3 linked regions of the Prosthecodimorpha staleyi genome follow. The protein of the gene in region 3 binds, or shares a complex with, the protein of the main gene of each other region. Links are inferred from orthologs where the notes say so. Each region holds a gene or a part of one and is shown on either strand. Other genes may lie near its edges.

Evidence for each region. Proteins that work in one complex are often made in the same cells at the same time.
Region 1: the proteins of ccmB (region 3) and ccmE are in contact, whole or in part, in a solved structure (PDB 8CE8), measured with the Escherichia coli proteins. The link is inferred for Prosthecodimorpha staleyi from one-to-one orthologs.
Region 2: the proteins of ccmB (region 3) and KL771_RS15555 are in contact, whole or in part, in a solved structure (PDB 8CE8), measured with the Escherichia coli proteins. The link is inferred for Prosthecodimorpha staleyi from one-to-one orthologs.

The regions. Positions count from the first base shown.
Region 1 is NZ_JAHHZF010000003.1:136,302-142,160, reverse strand. Bases 1,401-4,199 are described here. They hold ccmE (cytochrome c maturation protein CcmE), read left to right. Parts: upstream 1,401-2,471; coding sequence 2,472-2,927; downstream 2,928-4,199. Other genes in these bases: KL771_RS06545 (heme lyase CcmF/NrfE family subunit), read left to right, coding at 3,024-4,199; ccmI (c-type cytochrome biogenesis protein CcmI), read left to right, coding at 1,401-2,407. Outside these bases: KL771_RS06560 (hypothetical protein), read left to right, coding at 1-887; more of ccmI, read left to right, coding at 1,208-1,400; more of KL771_RS06545, read left to right, coding at 4,200-5,021; KL771_RS06540 (cytochrome c-type biogenesis protein), read left to right, coding at 5,018-5,542; pepN (aminopeptidase N), read left to right, coding at 5,771-5,859. UniProt on the Escherichia coli protein: Heme chaperone required for the biogenesis of c-type cytochromes. Transiently binds heme delivered by CcmC and transfers the heme to apo-cytochromes in a process facilitated by CcmF and CcmH.
Region 2 is NZ_JAHHZF010000007.1:211,252-217,286, forward strand. Bases 1,661-4,635 are described here. They hold KL771_RS15555 (heme ABC transporter permease), read right to left. Parts: upstream 3,528-4,635; coding sequence 2,793-3,527; downstream 1,661-2,792. Other genes in these bases: KL771_RS15540 (NUDIX hydrolase), read right to left, coding at 1,661-1,902; KL771_RS15545 (DsbE family thiol:disulfide interchange protein), read right to left, coding at 1,974-2,576; ccmD (heme exporter protein CcmD), read right to left, coding at 2,573-2,785; KL771_RS15560 (DUF423 domain-containing protein), read left to right, coding at 3,886-4,287; KL771_RS15565 (hypothetical protein), read left to right, coding at 4,520-4,635. In the rest of the region: KL771_RS15530 (sulfur globule protein precursor), read left to right, coding at 315-566; KL771_RS15535 (hypothetical protein), read left to right, coding at 871-1,119; more of KL771_RS15540, read right to left, coding at 1,297-1,660; more of KL771_RS15565, read left to right, coding at 4,636-4,696; KL771_RS15570 (hypothetical protein), read right to left, coding at 4,877-5,209; KL771_RS15575 (hypothetical protein), read left to right, coding at 5,679-6,035. UniProt on the Escherichia coli protein: Required for the export of heme to the periplasm for the biogenesis of c-type cytochromes.
Region 3 is NZ_JAHHZF010000004.1:8,646-12,489, reverse strand. The notes cover bases 1-2,764. They hold ccmB (heme exporter protein CcmB), read left to right. Parts: upstream 1-934; coding sequence 935-1,594; downstream 1,595-2,764. Other genes in these bases: ftsY (signal recognition particle-docking protein FtsY), read right to left, coding at 2,732-2,764; KL771_RS08400 (hypothetical protein), read left to right, coding at 1,651-2,718; ccmA (heme ABC exporter ATP-binding protein CcmA), read left to right, coding at 285-929. Also shown: more of ftsY, read right to left, coding at 2,765-3,841. UniProt on the Escherichia coli protein: Required for the export of heme to the periplasm for the biogenesis of c-type cytochromes.

The DNA.
Region 1 (5,859 bases), on a different replicon or contig from region 3:
CCCGCGAATTGCGCGACGTGATCTATGTCCTGCAGCGCGACGGCCAGTTCCTGACCCTGTCGGCGCAGCTGCCGAAATCCATCGGGCTCGCCGAGGCGAGCGATTCCGCGCAACTGGTCGCCGTCGTGCGCACCGCGGTCGAGCAGGTCCAGATCGACGCGGCCTTCGTCGGTGCCGCGATCCTGTCGCGCGTCACCGCCCCCTGGCTGCTCGGCCCGCTGGCACTTCGTCTGGCGGCCACCCAGGATGCGCGGCTTCTGGCCGGCAGCCGCTATGCGCGCATGATCGACATCGCCCTGTCGGAAACCGAGCGCCAGGTGACGCTGGTGCGCGGCAGGATCGCCGACCGGCGCGAGCGCATGAAGGTCGGCGGGGCGCTGCGCGACTTCCACGAGGTGCTGCGCAATCTGCAATTCGCCTTCGAGATCGAGACCGTGCCGCACTGGTTCAAGCGCATCGGTGCGGCCCGGCGCGACATGTCGGAACTGATCGGCAAGGAAATCGAGGCGGCCCCCGGCCTGATCCGGCGCGCGCTCCGGGTCGAATCGCTGGCCGGATCGTTCGGTGGCGGCTTCGATGTCTCGACCTACGAGGATGCCGAATTCGCGGTGCGGCTGCTCGGCGAGGCGCGGCTGGCCTCCGACAATCTCGCGCTCAACGACCTGATCGTGCGCACGCGCAAGCAGGTCGAACAGACGCTCGAAGTCCTGAACGGCAAGCTCTTCGCCGACCTGAAGTCCAATCAGGCGGTCGACCGCGCCGCGCTGATCGCCGCCGTGGACGGGGCGGTCAAGCTCAACGGCCTGGTCTTCGGGGAGGACTATGCGGCCGTGCTGCGCAAGTCGCGCGAGCAGGGCGTCGCCAAGGCCGCGACGCGCTTCGGCTGACGGGCCGCCTGCGGATGCATCCTGCCGGCAAATCGGGCCTGCCGTCACGCGGCCGCGTCCTGACGCCGATTTGACCGCCGTCAAACCTGCGTCAGCCGGTCTCGTGTAGGAGTTCGGCCATTGCAGCGCCGCGTTTCCGACGATACCTGAGACGGGAATGCGAGGGGAGGAGACCGGAGGGGCCGGTCATGCCGCCCCGGCGTCGCATCAGCGCAGGACCCGGCGGGACGGTCCGTCCGGCCGCAAGGTTCTGCGCCGAACCCATGGGAGCCCGATGCGCCCTCAGCGCGACGGTTCCGAAAGGCGGACGGCCGGACGACATGATGCTCTGGATCATCCTGGCGGCAATGACCGCGATCGCCGCCCTGGCGGTACTGGGGCCGATGGCCCGCGCCCGCCAGACGAACCTGTCGGCGGCCGACCGCGACCTCGCCGTCTACAAGGACCAACTGGCCGAGATCGACCGCGATCTCGAGCGCGGCGTGATCGGCATCCGCGAGGCCGAGGCGGGCCGCACGGAAATCTCCCGCCGCATCCTGAAGGCCGCCCGCGGCGCGGCGGCCGAGGCGGGCGGGGGATCGGGCCGGCGCGGCCGGATCGGCGCGATCGTGGCAGCGGTCGGCCTGCCGGCGGTGGCGCTCGGCGTCTATCTGTCGACCGGCGCCCCGGATCTGCCCGACCAGCCCTTGTCCGAACGCCTGGCGGCGCGGCCCGAGCAGGCCGACATCGACAATCTGGTCGCCCGGGTCGAATCCCACCTGATGCAGAATCCCGAGGACGGACGCGGCTGGGAAGTGCTCGCCCCGGTCTATCTGCGTCTCAACCGGCCCGCCGATGCGGCCCAGGCCTTCCGCAACGCCATCCGCACGCTCGGCGCCTCGCCGCGGCGCCAGTCCGGGCTCGGCGAGGCGCTGACGGTGGTCGCCGGCGGCATCGTCACGGCGGAGGCGCGGGCGGCCTTCGAGGCCGCATTGGCGCCCGAACCCGGTCTCGTCGCCGCGCGGATGTATCTGAACCTCGCCCTGACCCAGGAGGGCCGCCACGCAGAGGCGGTGGCGGCATGGCAGACGATGATCGCCGGCGCCGGGGCCGACGCACCCTGGCTGCCGACCGCCCGGCGCGAACTCGCCGCCGCCGAGATTGCCGCCGGACGCCCCCCGTCAGGGCAGCCGGCCCCTGGCGGCCAGCCGGCCCCGTCCGGCCAGGCTGGCACCGCGTCGACCGACAAGGCCGTCGCCGCGCCGGGGCCGAGCGCCGAGGACATGGCGGCGGCTGCCGGCATGGCGCCCGAAGACCGCACCCGCATGATCGAGGGCATGGTCGCGCGACTGTCCGAACGGCTCGACCAGGGCGGCGGCAGTGTCGACGAATGGTCGCGCCTGATCCGCTCGCTGGCCGTGCTCGGTCGCAAGGACGAGGCGCGCGCCGCCGCCCTCAAGGCGCGCGAGGCGGTCAAGTCCAGTGCCGACGACCTCGCCCGCATCGACGATCTTTCCAAGGGATTGGGGCTGGCGCTCTAGTCCTTCGGCTGCGACGCTCCAATTCACCGCCGGACGCCGTCCGGCCGACAGCCCCGAGGGGAGCATGACCCGCAAGCAGCGCCGCCTGACCATGATCGGAACCGCCGGAGCCGTCCTCGCCCTTGCGGCAGGACTGATCTTCTGGGCTTTGTCCGACTCGGTCGCCTTCTTCAACTCGCCCTCCGACGTGATGGCCAAGCGCCTGCCGCCCGAGCAGCGGATCCGGCTGGGCGGCCTGGTCAAGGAGGGATCGGTGGTGCGCGGGGAGGGGACGACCGTGCGCTTCGAGATCACCGACAAGGCGGTCTCGATTCCGGTCACCTATACGGGCATTCTGCCGGACCTGTTCCGCGAGGGGCAGGGCGTGGTGGCCGAGGGCCGCATGACCGGCGAGGGCAGTTTCCGCGCCGACCATGTGCTCGCCAAGCACGACGAGAACTACATGCCCAAGGAAGTGGCCGACAGCCTCAAGGCGCAGGGCCACTGGCAGGGCGACAAGGGTGCTGACGCGCCGAAGTGATCGGCATCGCCGGCCGGGGCCGGCACGCAAGGGAAATGCCGCGGCCTTGCCGGTTCGGCAGGGACGGCGGACGGGCGAAGAGAACGGACGGATGCGATGATCGTCGAGATCGGACACTACGCCCTGGTGCTGGCCTTCGCGCTGGCGCTGGTCCAATCGATCCTGCCGGTCTGGGGCGCCCGGACGCGCGACGCGCAGCTGATGGCGGTGGCCGGCCCGGCCGCGCTGGCGCAGTTCCTGTTCGTCGCGATCGCCTTCGGCGCGCTGACCTGGGCCGCGGTCGTCTCCGACTTCTCGGTCGCCAACGTCTTCGAGAACTCCCATTCGGCCAAGCCGCTGCAGTTCAAGATCAGCGGCGTGTGGGGCAACCACGAAGGCTCGATGCTGCTCTGGGTGCTGATCCTAGCCCTGTTCGGCGCGCTGGTCGCCGCCTTCGGGCGCAATCTGCCCGAGACGCTGAAGGCCAACGCGCTCGGCGTGCAGGCCTGGATCGCAGCCGCCTTCCTGCTGTTCATCCTGGCCACATCGAACCCGTTCCAGCGCCTGTCGCCCGCCCCGATGGAGGGCCGCGACCTCAATCCGATCCTGCAGGACTGGGGCCTCGCGATCCATCCGCCGCTGCTCTATCTCGGCTATGTCGGCTTCTCGATCTCCTTCGCCTTCGCGGTCGCCGCGCTGATCGACGGCCGCATCGACGCCGCCTGGGCGCGCTGGGTGCGGCCCTGGACGCTGGCCGCCTGGGTCTTTCTGACGCTCGGCATCGCGATGGGCTCCTACTGGGCCTATTACGAGCTCGGCTGGGGCGGCTGGTGGTTCTGGGATCCGGTCGAGAACGCGTCCTTCATGCCCTGGCTGTCGGGGACGGCCCTGCTGCATTCGGCGATCGTGATGGAGAAGCGCAACGCGCTGAAGGTCTGGACCATCCTGCTTGCGATCCTGACCTTCTCGCTGTCGCTGCTCGGCACCTTCCTGGTCCGCTCCGGCGTCTTGACCTCGGTGCATGCTTTCGCGACCGATCCTGCCCGCGGCGTCTTCATCCTGTTGATCCTGACCCTGTTCATCGGCGGCTCGCTGGCGCTGTTCGCCTGGCGCGGCTCGACGCTGACGCAGGGCGGCATCTTCGCGCCGATCAGCCGGGAGGGCGCGCTGGTCTTCAACAACCTGTTCCTGACCGTCTCCTGCCTCGCCGTGTTCGTCGGCACGCTCTATCCGCTGGTGCTCGAAGCCGTCACCGGGGACAAGATCTCGGTCGGCGCGCCCTTCTTCAACGTCGTCTTCGGCATCATCGTGGTGCCGCTCCTGCTGGTCGTGCCGATCGGACCCTTCCTGGCCTGGAAGCGCGGCGATCTCGGTGCGGTCGCCGAGCGGCTGTCCGTGGCGCTCGTGGTCGCGCTGGTGGTGGCGGCGATCACCGGCTGGATCAGCCGCGGCGCCTCCCCGGTCCTCGCGGCGCTCGGCTTCGGCCTTGCGGCCTGGCTGGTGATCGGGGCGCTGGCCGAATTCGCCTTCCGCATCCGGCTCTTCGCCGAACCGCTCGGGACCAGCCTGCGGCGCGCCCGCGGCCTGCCGCGTTCGGCCTGGGGCATGACCATCGCCCATATCGGCGTCGGCCTGTCGGTCGTCGGCATCGTCGCCGAGAGCGCCTGGAAGACCGAGCACATCCTGATCATGAAGCCGAACGACACCGTCGAGGTCGCCGGCATGACGGTCCAGTACCAGGGCTCGGCGCCGCGCAAGGGACCGAACTTCCAGGAACAGGCCGGGGTCTTCGCCGTGTCGCGCGCCGGCGTCGTCCTGACGACGCTGCGGCCGGCCAAGCGCTTCTATCCGGCCCGCCAGATGCCGACCACCGAGGCCGCGATCGGCCAGTTCGACCTCTATGCGTCGAACCTCTACATCTCGCTCGGCGACGCCCAGACCGACGGCGGCATGGCGGTGCGCATCTACTGGAAGCCCTTCGTGAATTTCATCTGGTACGGCTGCGTCGTGATGGCGCTCGGCGGCTTCGTCTCGCTGTCCGACCGGCGCCTGCGCGTCGGCGCACCGGTGCCTGCGCGTCTCGCCGGCCGCGTCCCGGCGGGAGCGGCCGAATGAGCCCGGCCCCGAAGGACCGGTCCGGGCGCCGCGCCGGACGTGTCGTTGCCGGGATTGCTGCCGGGGTCTGGCTCGGCCTTGCGCTTCTGGTGGTTCCGGCGGCGGCCGTGCAGCCGGACGAGATCCTGAAGGATCCGGTGCTGGAGAAGCGGGCGCGGGCGATCTCGGCGGATCTGCGCTGCATGGTCTGCCAGAACCAGTCGATCGACGATTCGGACGCGCCGCTGGCCAAGGACCTGCGCGTGCTGGTGCGTGAGCGTCTGGTCGCCGGCGACAGCAATGCCGCCGTCAAGGACTTCCTGGTCGCGCGCTACGGCCAGTTCGTGCTGCTCAATCCGCGCTTCGAATGGGAGACGGCGCTTCTCTGGGTGACGCCCTTCGCGGTCCTGGGCATCGGCGCCGGCGTGCTGGTCGTCGGCGCCCTGCGCCGGCGCCGGGTGCCCGCCGGGGAAGCGGCCGGCGGCGATCTGACCGCGGAGGAGCGCGCGGCGCTCGCCGAGATCCTGCGCGATCGGCCCTGAGGGCGACGCTCCCGGCGACGCGGTGCGACGGCCGGGATTCGGCGGTCCATGACATGGTTCAAGGCGCGCAGGCCGCACGCCGCTACGCTGCAGGCCGTGCAATACCTTGCGAGCGTGACGGCTTTCCGATCGAAGCGGTCATGCTCTAAAAGGGCCTTCACATGCTTCGGACCGCGGCCTGAACCGACGGCGCGGCCGGACCCCGATCAGAGAGCCCCGATGATGGACATGTCTGCCAACACGCCGCGCATCGAGCCGGTCCGCCTCGCGGACTATCGGCCGACGCATTATGCGATCCGCACGGTGGCGTTGGATTT
Region 2 (6,035 bases), on a different replicon or contig from region 3:
AGCCGCAGCGGCGATGGGGCGACGGCCGGTTTAGCCCGGCCGGGCGTTAAGCGGAATGCAAGGCCGCCATGCACTGCCGCGTCGGCCTGCATGATGCACGAGGCGCCGCCGCCGGGCGTCGGCACGGAACCCGACCTGCGATTCGCCGCCGGGACCGCGATCGCCACGCCCCCTCAGGGCTCACGGCGTCGTGATCCGCCGCCACGAAAATGTACGGATTCTAAACGGGGGTCTCACGGGTGGTTCAAGGGCCGGAAGGCAATCTCGCGTCATCAGGGATCGAGAGACGATCCACCGAAACGGGAGAAACGAACATGCTGCGCAAGACCCTCATGGCCCTCGCCGCCACCGCCGCCCTCGCCACCGGCACCGTCGCCGCCACCTCCGCCGCCGAGGCGAAGGTCGTCATCAAGGTCGGCGGTGGTGGCTACTACGGCGGCGGCTATTACGGCGGCTACTACGGCCCGGCCTACGGCGGCTACTATGGCGGCGGCTGCGTCAGCAAGCCGAAGCTGGTCTACACCCCCTGGGGCCCGGTCTGGAAGAACAAGACCGTCTGCTGGTAATCCGCAAGCCCGGTCCGCCCGATACCGATCCGGCCGGCCGAATGGCCGCCGGTTCGGAGTCGGGCCCGACAGGCGACAAGACATACGTACGATCAACATTCGCAATTTCACTTGTATTCATTCGAAAGGCCATGATTCTGTCTCAATTTATGCAATCCGGTAACCCGATATGGGTCAATCACCATGAAATGAACGCCAGATGAACGATGCCATCAGGGCAAATTCAGGCGACTGCACTATTCTCCCCGTCATTAAATGCGTGATCGGACCTTGAGCCGATCGCCATGGCGAAGGGAGCAAACTGATGAAGAAGCTTGTACTCGGCCTTGCCGCTGCTGCCGGCCTTGCACTCGTGGCCGTCCCGGCCACGACCTCCACGGCTGAAGCCGGCTGGAAGCATCACCACAAGTGGCATGGCCATCACGGCCATTGGCACGGCGGCAAGGTCGTCGTCCGTCCGTGGGGCTATCCGGCCTATTACGGCTACTACGGCTGCCGCTGGAAGGTGAAGTATCGCGGCCATCACGCCTACAAGGTCAAGGTCTGCTACTGATCGCAGGCCTTCAGCCTCGCTGGTCCGGCCAGGCACATCAGCCCCCCGCCTTCCGGCCACGAGACCCCGCCGCCCCAAGCGGCGGGGTTTTCTGTCGCCGGCGGGACGAATGGCCGATTTCGAGCAGCTCGGTGATCTCCGGCTTCGCGCCTGCCGTCCGTCGAAGGGTCTGCCCGATCAGGCCGGCTCGGGTGGTTGCGCGGTGCCGAAGCCGGCTGGCCGGCCGCGGAAGCGCTCGCCGGTTTCGCCGGCGGGATTGACGAAGGGCGCCGGCGCCGTGCCGGCCTGCACCGCATGCTCGTGTTCGAGCGCCCATTCCACCGACGGAAAGGCCAGTTCCGTCCAGGGCAGTTCGTCCGGCTCGAACAGGCGCACCTCCAGGCTTTCCGGGCCGGCCGCGAAGGAACCGGCCAGTTCGGCCCGATAGATCAATTGCACCTGACTGATCCGCGGCACGGAATAGACCGCCAGCAGGGCATGCAGCCGGATTTCGGCGCCGGCCTCCTCGAAGGCTTCCCGGCGTGCGCCGTCCTCCGGCGTCTCGCCGAGTTCCAGATAGCCCGCCGGCAGCGTCCAGTAGCCGCGCCGCGGCTCGATCGCCCGCCGGCAGAGCAGGATGGCGGAGCCGGCACGCACCACGCTGCCGACGACCAGCTTCGGATTCTCGTAGGCGACGAAGCCGCAATCGCGGCAGACATTGCGCTCGACCGTATCGCCGTCCGGGACGCTTCGCTGGAAACGCGACGCCGCTGCGGCTCCGGTCTCGAAATCCTCCACCGCCATGGTGCCTCCTCCCGGTCCGCCGATCCGGCGCGATTGGCTCCGACCGCTCGATCGTTGCGGCGGCGGGACGCTCAGCGACGGGCGACCGCCTTCTGGATCTCGGGTTCGAGCTTCGCGGCGTAGCCCTCGGGGCTGAGCGGACCGATGAACTTGTAGGCGATCCGTCCGTCGGCGGCCACCAGGAAGGTTTCCGGCACCCCGTAGACGCCCCAGTCGATCGCCGCCCGGCCCTTCTGGTCCGTGCCGACGGCCGCGAAGGGATTGCCGAGCTGGCCGAGGAAGCGCAGCGCGTTCTCCGGCTCGTCCTTGTAGTTGATGCCGACCAGGCGGACGCGGGGGTCCTTGGCGATCGTGTTCAGGATCGGATGCTCCTGCCGGCACGGCACGCACCAGGAGGCCCAGACGTTGACGATGGTGACCCGGCCCTTGAGGTCGGCGCTGGTCAGGCCCGGCACGGCGGCCCCGCCGCGGGAAAGTCCTGCCAGCGGCGCCAGCGTGAAGTCCGGCACCGGCTTGTCGATCAGCACGGACGGAATTTCCGAGGCGTCGCGCGGCTTCAGCACCAGGAAATAGGCGAACAGACCGGCCATGGCGGCGAAGACGAGCAGCGGCAGGGCCACCAGCCAGGGGCGGCGGGAGGGTGCCGGCGGGTCGGGTTGAAGCTCGGTCGTCATTCCGCCTCCGCGGGCGTAGCCGCCGCTGCGGGTGTGACCGCCTTGGCCGCATCGGAGCGCCGGCGCAGGCCGCGCGCCTCCAGATCCTTCAGGGTCCGACGCTGGGCCGCGAGGTCGGCCCGAATCCAGACGATGAGCCCGAGCACCACCACGGCCGTGACCAGATAGGCGGCGACGATGAAGCCCCAATGGGGACCGAGACCTGCCATGACCGGACTACCCCGCCACCGCCGAGGCCTGCAGCATCCGCAGCGTGCGGATGCGGCGGCGCAGGATCTCGTTGCGCATGGCCATCAGATGTAGCGTCACGAACAGCACCGTGAAGCCGAGCGCGGTGACGAGCAGCGGCCAGAGCATCGAGCCGTGGATGGTCGGTCCGCCGAGCCGGAACACCGAGGCGGGCTGGTGCAGGGTGTTCCACCAGTCGACCGAGAACTTGATGATCGGAATGTTGACGATCCCGACCAGGGTCAGCACCGCGGCTGCCCGGCCGGCCTTGATCGGATCCTCCAGCGTCTGCCAGAGCGCGATCAGGCCGAGATACATAATGAACAGGACCAGGACCGAGGTCAGCCGGGCATCCCATTCCCACCAGGTGCCCCACATCGGCTTGCCCCAGAGCGAACCGGTGACCAGGCAGACGAAGGTGAAAGCGGCGCCGACCGGGGCGGCGGCCTTGGCGGAGACGTCGGCGAGCGGATGGCGCCAGATCAGCGTGCCGAGCGAAGAGGCGGCCATGATCGAATAGCCGAACATCGACAGCCAGGCGGCCGGCACATGGATGAACATGATCTTGACCGTCGCGCCCTGCTGGTAGTCGTCCGGCGCTATGCCGAAGACGAGGCCGAGGCCGACGACGATCAGCAGCGCGGCCAATCCGGCGAGCCAGGGCAGGAACTTTTCCACCAGACCCAGGAAGCGGGTCGGGTTGGCATAGTCGATCAGGGCCATCTTGCCTCCGGCGGGGCGCGGTCTGCAGGTGCCGCATTCCGGGCGCCATCCCCCGCCCCCAGGGCGCGGCAGACGGCGAGGGGACACTAGAGCGGCGGTCCGGCTTGTTCAATGACCGAGGTTGCAGCGTCGCGCCCCGCTTTCGATCAAGTTTCGATCAGGGAACGGGTCCGGATCACTGCGTATGCGTCTTCATCCGGATGGGGACGCCGGTCTCCGTCAGCGGAGCCGGCCTGGCGCGCGGTGCCCCTCCGCCGGTGCCTCCAGGCCGCCGCCTCCGGGTCGGCGTCTCCAGGCCGACGCTTGCGGCGACCGGACGGCCGGGCCACAGTCCGGCGCCCCTTCGGAGACCTCCGCCATGCCGCCGATCGCCCGCCTGCATCTCCTCCTCGCCGGACTGCTCGGGGCCACGGGCGTGGCCCTGGCGGCCGCGGCGAGCCATCTCGCCGCACGCACCCTGGCGGGCGGCGATGCCGCCGCCGGTGCAGGGCTCGGTCCGGCAAGCCTTCTGCTGGTCGCCCATGGGGCGGGACTGGCGGCTCTCGCCGCGCTCGGCATGGCAGTCCGGTCGCGCATGATCGGGCTGGCCGGCATCGTGCTTGCCGCCGGCAGCCTGCTCTTTGCCGGCGATCTGGCGCTGCGTGCGTTCCAGGGCGCCCGTCTCTTCGCCAATGCCGCGCCGATCGGCGGCTCGACCATGATCGCCGGGTGGCTGCTGGTCGCCTTGGGGGCACTGCTGGCCCGGCGTCCGGCGGCCTGACCGGCCTTCTCAGGTCGGCGAAACCGGCGCGCCGATCCCGGCGATCTCGCCGCGTCCGGGCGCCCGGGCTCGTGCGGCTGGTTGCGGAACCGGATGGCTTACCACACGTTATGACTTGGACTTGGCGGCCATCATGCCGCCGACGGCGGCTCTGCGGGCACGCCGGAACCATCACAGGCTGGCGCGCCGCCGGGGAAGCCCCGTCCGGCATGGGCGCCCAAGGGATCGAGCCATGCGTCTGGGATTCTTCTTCTTCCTTCTGTCCGTGGCGATCGGCTACGACGCCATCGTCTATGACGGCGGCTATACCAAGGAGGCGTGGCGGCATGTCCGCGAGGCCGGCACCCAGATTTCCAAGCAGATCGACCGCACCCTCGATCGCCCGCCGGCCGAAAAGACCGCGTTGTAAGGCTGGCACGACCGGCCGGATGCCGCCGGGCGGCCGCCAGGGAGGCCGGTCGTGCCGCTCAAGATGACAGGGTGCCGGCTGCGCCGACGCCCGCCGTGCGGAGCATGGCTTGATGGGTGTGTTGGGTTGCTCTCCGAAGCCGTCGAGGTCCTTGAGGGTGGACGGTGTCCTGGTCCGAGATCACTTCGCCTTGGAACCCTGTTCGCGGGCCACCGAAGCCATCTCGGCCAGGAGGTCGTCCAGATTTTCCCGGAGCGTGTCGAGATGGGCGGCGAGGCGGACGCGGAACGCGCGGCCGTCGGGATGGATCGGATCCGATAGGGCCAGGCGCCGTCCGATCACATCGAGGCTGGCGGCGAGATCCTGAAATTCGGCGATGCCGGCATTGCCGAGGGTCCGAGCCGCCTCCGCGAGATCGTCCACGTTGCGCCGCAGGGCGGCCTCGGCCTCGCCGATCGACGCCGTAACCGATGGCGTAATGCCTCCGCCGGTTTCGGGTTTTTCCTGACGCATGCGACACCTCGTCTCACTCGCGGGTCGCTCGGACTATGGGGCGTCGCACCCGGCCGAGACAATGTCAGGTCGTGGCCAGCGTGCTGAAATTGGCGGCACGGCGACGCTTCAGTAAAACGCCGCGCACACCGCAGTCTGTCCCAAATGAGCCTCATTGAGGCCAAGATCATCCGTCAGGTCATGCCCCTGAAGCGGGCGCAGGTCTGATCGGACCTCGCTGTCGGATACTGCAGGGCATGAAACGAGGCCGACGGGCTGCCGCAAGACGATCGGCATCGTCCGGTCTCAACCTTCCGAACGCAAGCAGAATCACCGGAAATTCGATGCGGATGACGGATCATCTGGATCGAAGCCGTCCGGCTCGCGTTTCATATCGGGGTGTCCCTGACGACAGCCCGGCGATCCGACAGCATCGACGACCATCCGTCGGTCCAGATCCGGTGTCCGGGCGAAGGAAATGAGGACAGGCATGAACACACGATTCTTCGTCATGGCCGCGCTGGCGGGCGGCATCGCCCCGGCCGGCCCGGTTGCGGCCGGCGGCCGGCCCGCCAGCTACGACGGCACCTGGGCGGTCAGCCTGGTGACCGAAAGCGGATCCTGCGACCGCAGCTACCGGGCCAAGGTCGCGATCCGCGACGGCCGCGTCCAACCGGCCGGCGGCAACGACGGTGCGGCGATTTCGGGCGGTGTCGGCGGCGATGGCCGCGTCGCGCTGGATATCCGCCAAAGTCTGGCGCGCGCCGATGCCTCGGGCCGGCTCAAGGGGCGGTCGGGTGCCGGTGTCTGGCGGGTCGCCATGATGGGCTGCAGCGGCAAATGGACG
Region 3 (3,844 bases):
CCTTCCTTCACGGCTGGAGACGGGGACCCCTGGTCGGGCTTGTCGTCGCGGTGCGCCTGCCGGCGTTTTGCGATGCACCTGCGGTATCCTGCGAGGACACCGGCGGCCGCGACGGACCGTCTCGGGAAAAACCCGGAGCCCGCGGCCAGTCGCCGCGGGTTGCGCGCCTTGTAGCCAATTTCGTAAGACGAGGCCAGTCAGACGAGAGTCGCGTGGGTCAACGGGCTGCAGCTTTTTTGTGCGGCGCAGCGGGTGGCGCTCCAACCGGATCGGAATCAGCCGAAATGCCTGCCTTTCCGCCACTTCGGCTCGATGCGCGAGGGCTTGCCTGCCAGCGCGGCGGGCGGCTCGTCTTCCACGATCTCGCCTTTTCCGTTTCGGGCGGTGAGGCGCTCGTCGTCACCGGCCCAAACGGCGCCGGCAAGTCGACGCTTTTGCGGGTGATCGCCGGCCTGGTCGCGGCGAGCGAGGGCAGGATCGCGCTGGAGGGGGGCGATGCGGACCTTTCGATCGCCCAGCAGGCGCATTATTTCGGTCATGCCGATGCCCTCAAGCCGGCCTTGACGGTCGAGGAAAATCTCGGCTTCTGGCGCGGCTTCTTCGGCCGGCGGGCGGCGAGCGCGGATGCGGCGCTGGAGGCGGTCGGGATTGGCCATCTGGCCGGCCTGCCCGCCGCCTATCTCTCCGCCGGTCAGCGCCGGCGGCTGTCGCTCGCTCGGCTCCTGGTCTCGAACCGCCCGATCTGGCTGCTCGACGAGCCGACCTCGGCGCTCGACGCCGCCTCCGAAGCCCGCTTCACGGCGATCGTTGCCGGCCATCAGCAGGCCGGCGGCATCGTCGTCGCCGCCACCCACCAGCCGCTGCTGTTCTCCGCCGTCCGGTCGCTCGTCCTGGCGCCGGCCGGCATGGCCGAGGAGATCGCCGGATGAGCCCGATCGGTGCGCTGTTCATCCGCGAGCTGCGGCTCGCCACCCGGGTCGGCGGTGGCGCCCTGATGGGCGCGCTGTTCTTCCTGATCGTCGTCACCGTCTACCCGTTCGGGGTCGGGCCGGACCTGAACCTGCTCGCCCGGATCGGCCCGGCCATCCTGTGGATCGGCGCCCTGCTGGCAACCCTGCTCTCGCTCGACCGGCTGTTCCAGGCCGACCGCGACGACGGTACGCTCGACCTGATCCTGATGGGCGAGGAGCCGCTGGAACTGGTCGTGCTGATCAAATGCGCCGCCCATTGGGTCGCCACCGGCCTGCCGCTGGTGTTGATCTCGCCGCTCCTGGCGGTGTTCATGAACATGGAGCCGATCGCGATCGGCTCGACCATGCTGACGCTTGCGGTCGGCACGCCGGCGCTGACCTTCATCGGGGCGATCGGGGCGGGGCTGACGGTGACGCTGCGCCGCGGCGGGCTACTGCTCGCCATCCTGGTCCTGCCGCTGACGGTGCCGATCCTGATCTTCGGCGTCGCCGCCGCCAACGCACCCGTCCTGCAGCCGGCCCCGTTCCTGACGCCGTTCCTGCTTCTCTCGGCGCTGACGCTGTTTTCCGCCGTGATCGGCCCGATCGCCGCCGCCGCGGCGCTGCGGTTCACGAGCGACTGACCGATGCCGTCGGTACCGTCCTTTCTGCCGCAACCCCGTCGAGGCGGAGCAGCGTCGTGAAGGTTCTGATCGGCACGAACCATCTCGCCGATATCGCCGGCTCCGAAATGGTCGCCTTCGAGTTCACGCGCCATTTCCGCCGGTCTGGCGCGGATGTGACGGTCTTCGCCAACCACGCCGACGATCCGATGGCCGGCCTGTTCCGCGCGCAACTTGGGCTCGCGATCGAGACCCGTCCCGAGCGGACCGATCCGCTGGCCTTCGACCTCGTCTATTTTCAGCATCAGGTGGCGGGACTGTTCGACTACCGGATCGGGTCGGAGACCACGGCGCGCACCGCCATCCTGTTCGGGCGGCTGTCGCGACACAGCTTCATGGAAAGCGGCGGCTGGGCTTTCGATGCCGCGTTGGGCGACCTGTCGCTGGCCAATTCGGACTTGACCGCGGAGCGCCTGCGGGAGACCGGCGTCCGGCATCCGATCGCTGTCTTCTACAACGCCGCTCCCGCGGCCTTCGCCGCGCCGCCGCGGCCCCGGCCCGATCGGCCGCGCCGCATCCTCTGCGTCTCCAACCATCGCGACCCGGACCTTCTGGCGATGCTGGCGCGCCTCGGCCGCGTGTCGGACCTGACCCATCTCGGCCGCTTCGGCGACATGGTGCGGATGGTGGAGCCCGCCGACATTCATGGGGCCGATCTGGTCGTCTCGATCGGCAAGACCATTCCGTATGGGCTGATCGCCCATACGCCGGTCTATGTCTACGACCATTTCGGCGGCCCCGGCTACCTGACGCCTGAGAACCGGGACCGGGCGGCCCGGTACAATTTCTCGGGGCGCTGCACGGAGCGGCGCCTGACGCCGGACGCGGTGGTCGAGGAGATTATGAGCCGCTATGCCGACGGCGTTCGCTTCGCGGCGACCACCGACGAGGATTTTCTCGATCGCTACCGACTGGAGCCGCATCTCGATCGATGGATGCAGCTTGCCGGAACGTCCAACGCGGATCGGGTGGCGCGTCTCGCCGCCGATCATGGGCGGCTTGAGATCGAGCGCCAATTGGCGGCCCATGTGCGCAAGTCGTATCGTCAACTGAAGCGGGCAGAGGCGTCGGCCAAAACCCGCTGACTGGTGGCGCCGGTCAGCGCTCGAGCCCGGCGATCGCCTTGGCGAAATCGGCGGCGTCGAAGGGTTCCAAATCGTCGATGCCCTCGCCGACGCCGATATAGTGGATCGGCAGTTTGAACTTCGCCGCGATGGCGACCAGGATGCCGCCGCGGGCGGTCCCGTCCAGCTTGGTCATGACCAAGCCGGTGACGCCCGCCACCCGGCCGAAGATCTCGACCTGATTGAGCGCATTCTGGCCCGTGGTCGCGTCGAGGGTCAGCAGCACCGAATGCGGCGCCTCCGGGTCCTGCTTCTTGAGGACGCGGACGATCTTCTCCAACTCGGCCATCAGCTCGGCCTTGTTTTGCAGGCGACCGGCGGTGTCGATGATCAGGACATCGCGGCCCTCGTCGCGGGCCTGCTTCAAGGCATCGAAGGCGAGGCCGGCCGCATCCGCCCCGGGCTCGCGGGCGATCACGGGCGCACCGACGCGGCCGCCCCAGATGCGCAGCTGGTCGATTGCCGCCGCGCGGAACGTATCGCCGGCGCAGAGGATCACGGACCGGCCGGCGCGGGTCAGCTCCGCGGACAGCTTGCCGATCGTGGTCGTCTTGCCGGTGCCGTTGACGCCGACGACCAGCACGACATGCGGTTTCTTCGCCGGGTCGATGGTCAGCGGCACCGCATGCGGCGCCAGCACCTTCTCGACCTCGGCGGCCAGCACCGCACGGACCTCCTCGTCGGAGATCTCCTTGTCGAAGCGGTCCCGGCGCAGGGTCTCGGTGATCCGCATCGCCGTATCGAGGCCGAGATCGGCCTGGATCAGCACGTCCTCGAGCTCTTCGAGCGTGGCCGCATCGAGCTTGCGCTTGGTGAAGATCGCCGTGATGCCGGTGGTCAGCGACGACGAGGTGCGCGCCAGCCCCGATTTGAGCTTCGACCACCAGGACGGCTTCGGCCCGTCGGCAACGGCCGCCGGCTCCGGGGCCGCGGGGGAGGGGGCGGATGCTTGCTCGATCGCAACGGGGACCGGCGCCGCTTCCGTGGGGGCGGGTTCGATCGGCGCGGTCGGGGCCGCCACCGGCTCGGGGCCGCCGCCGAACATGCGCTTCCAGAAGCCGGGCTTCGCCTTGTCGTCACTCATGGT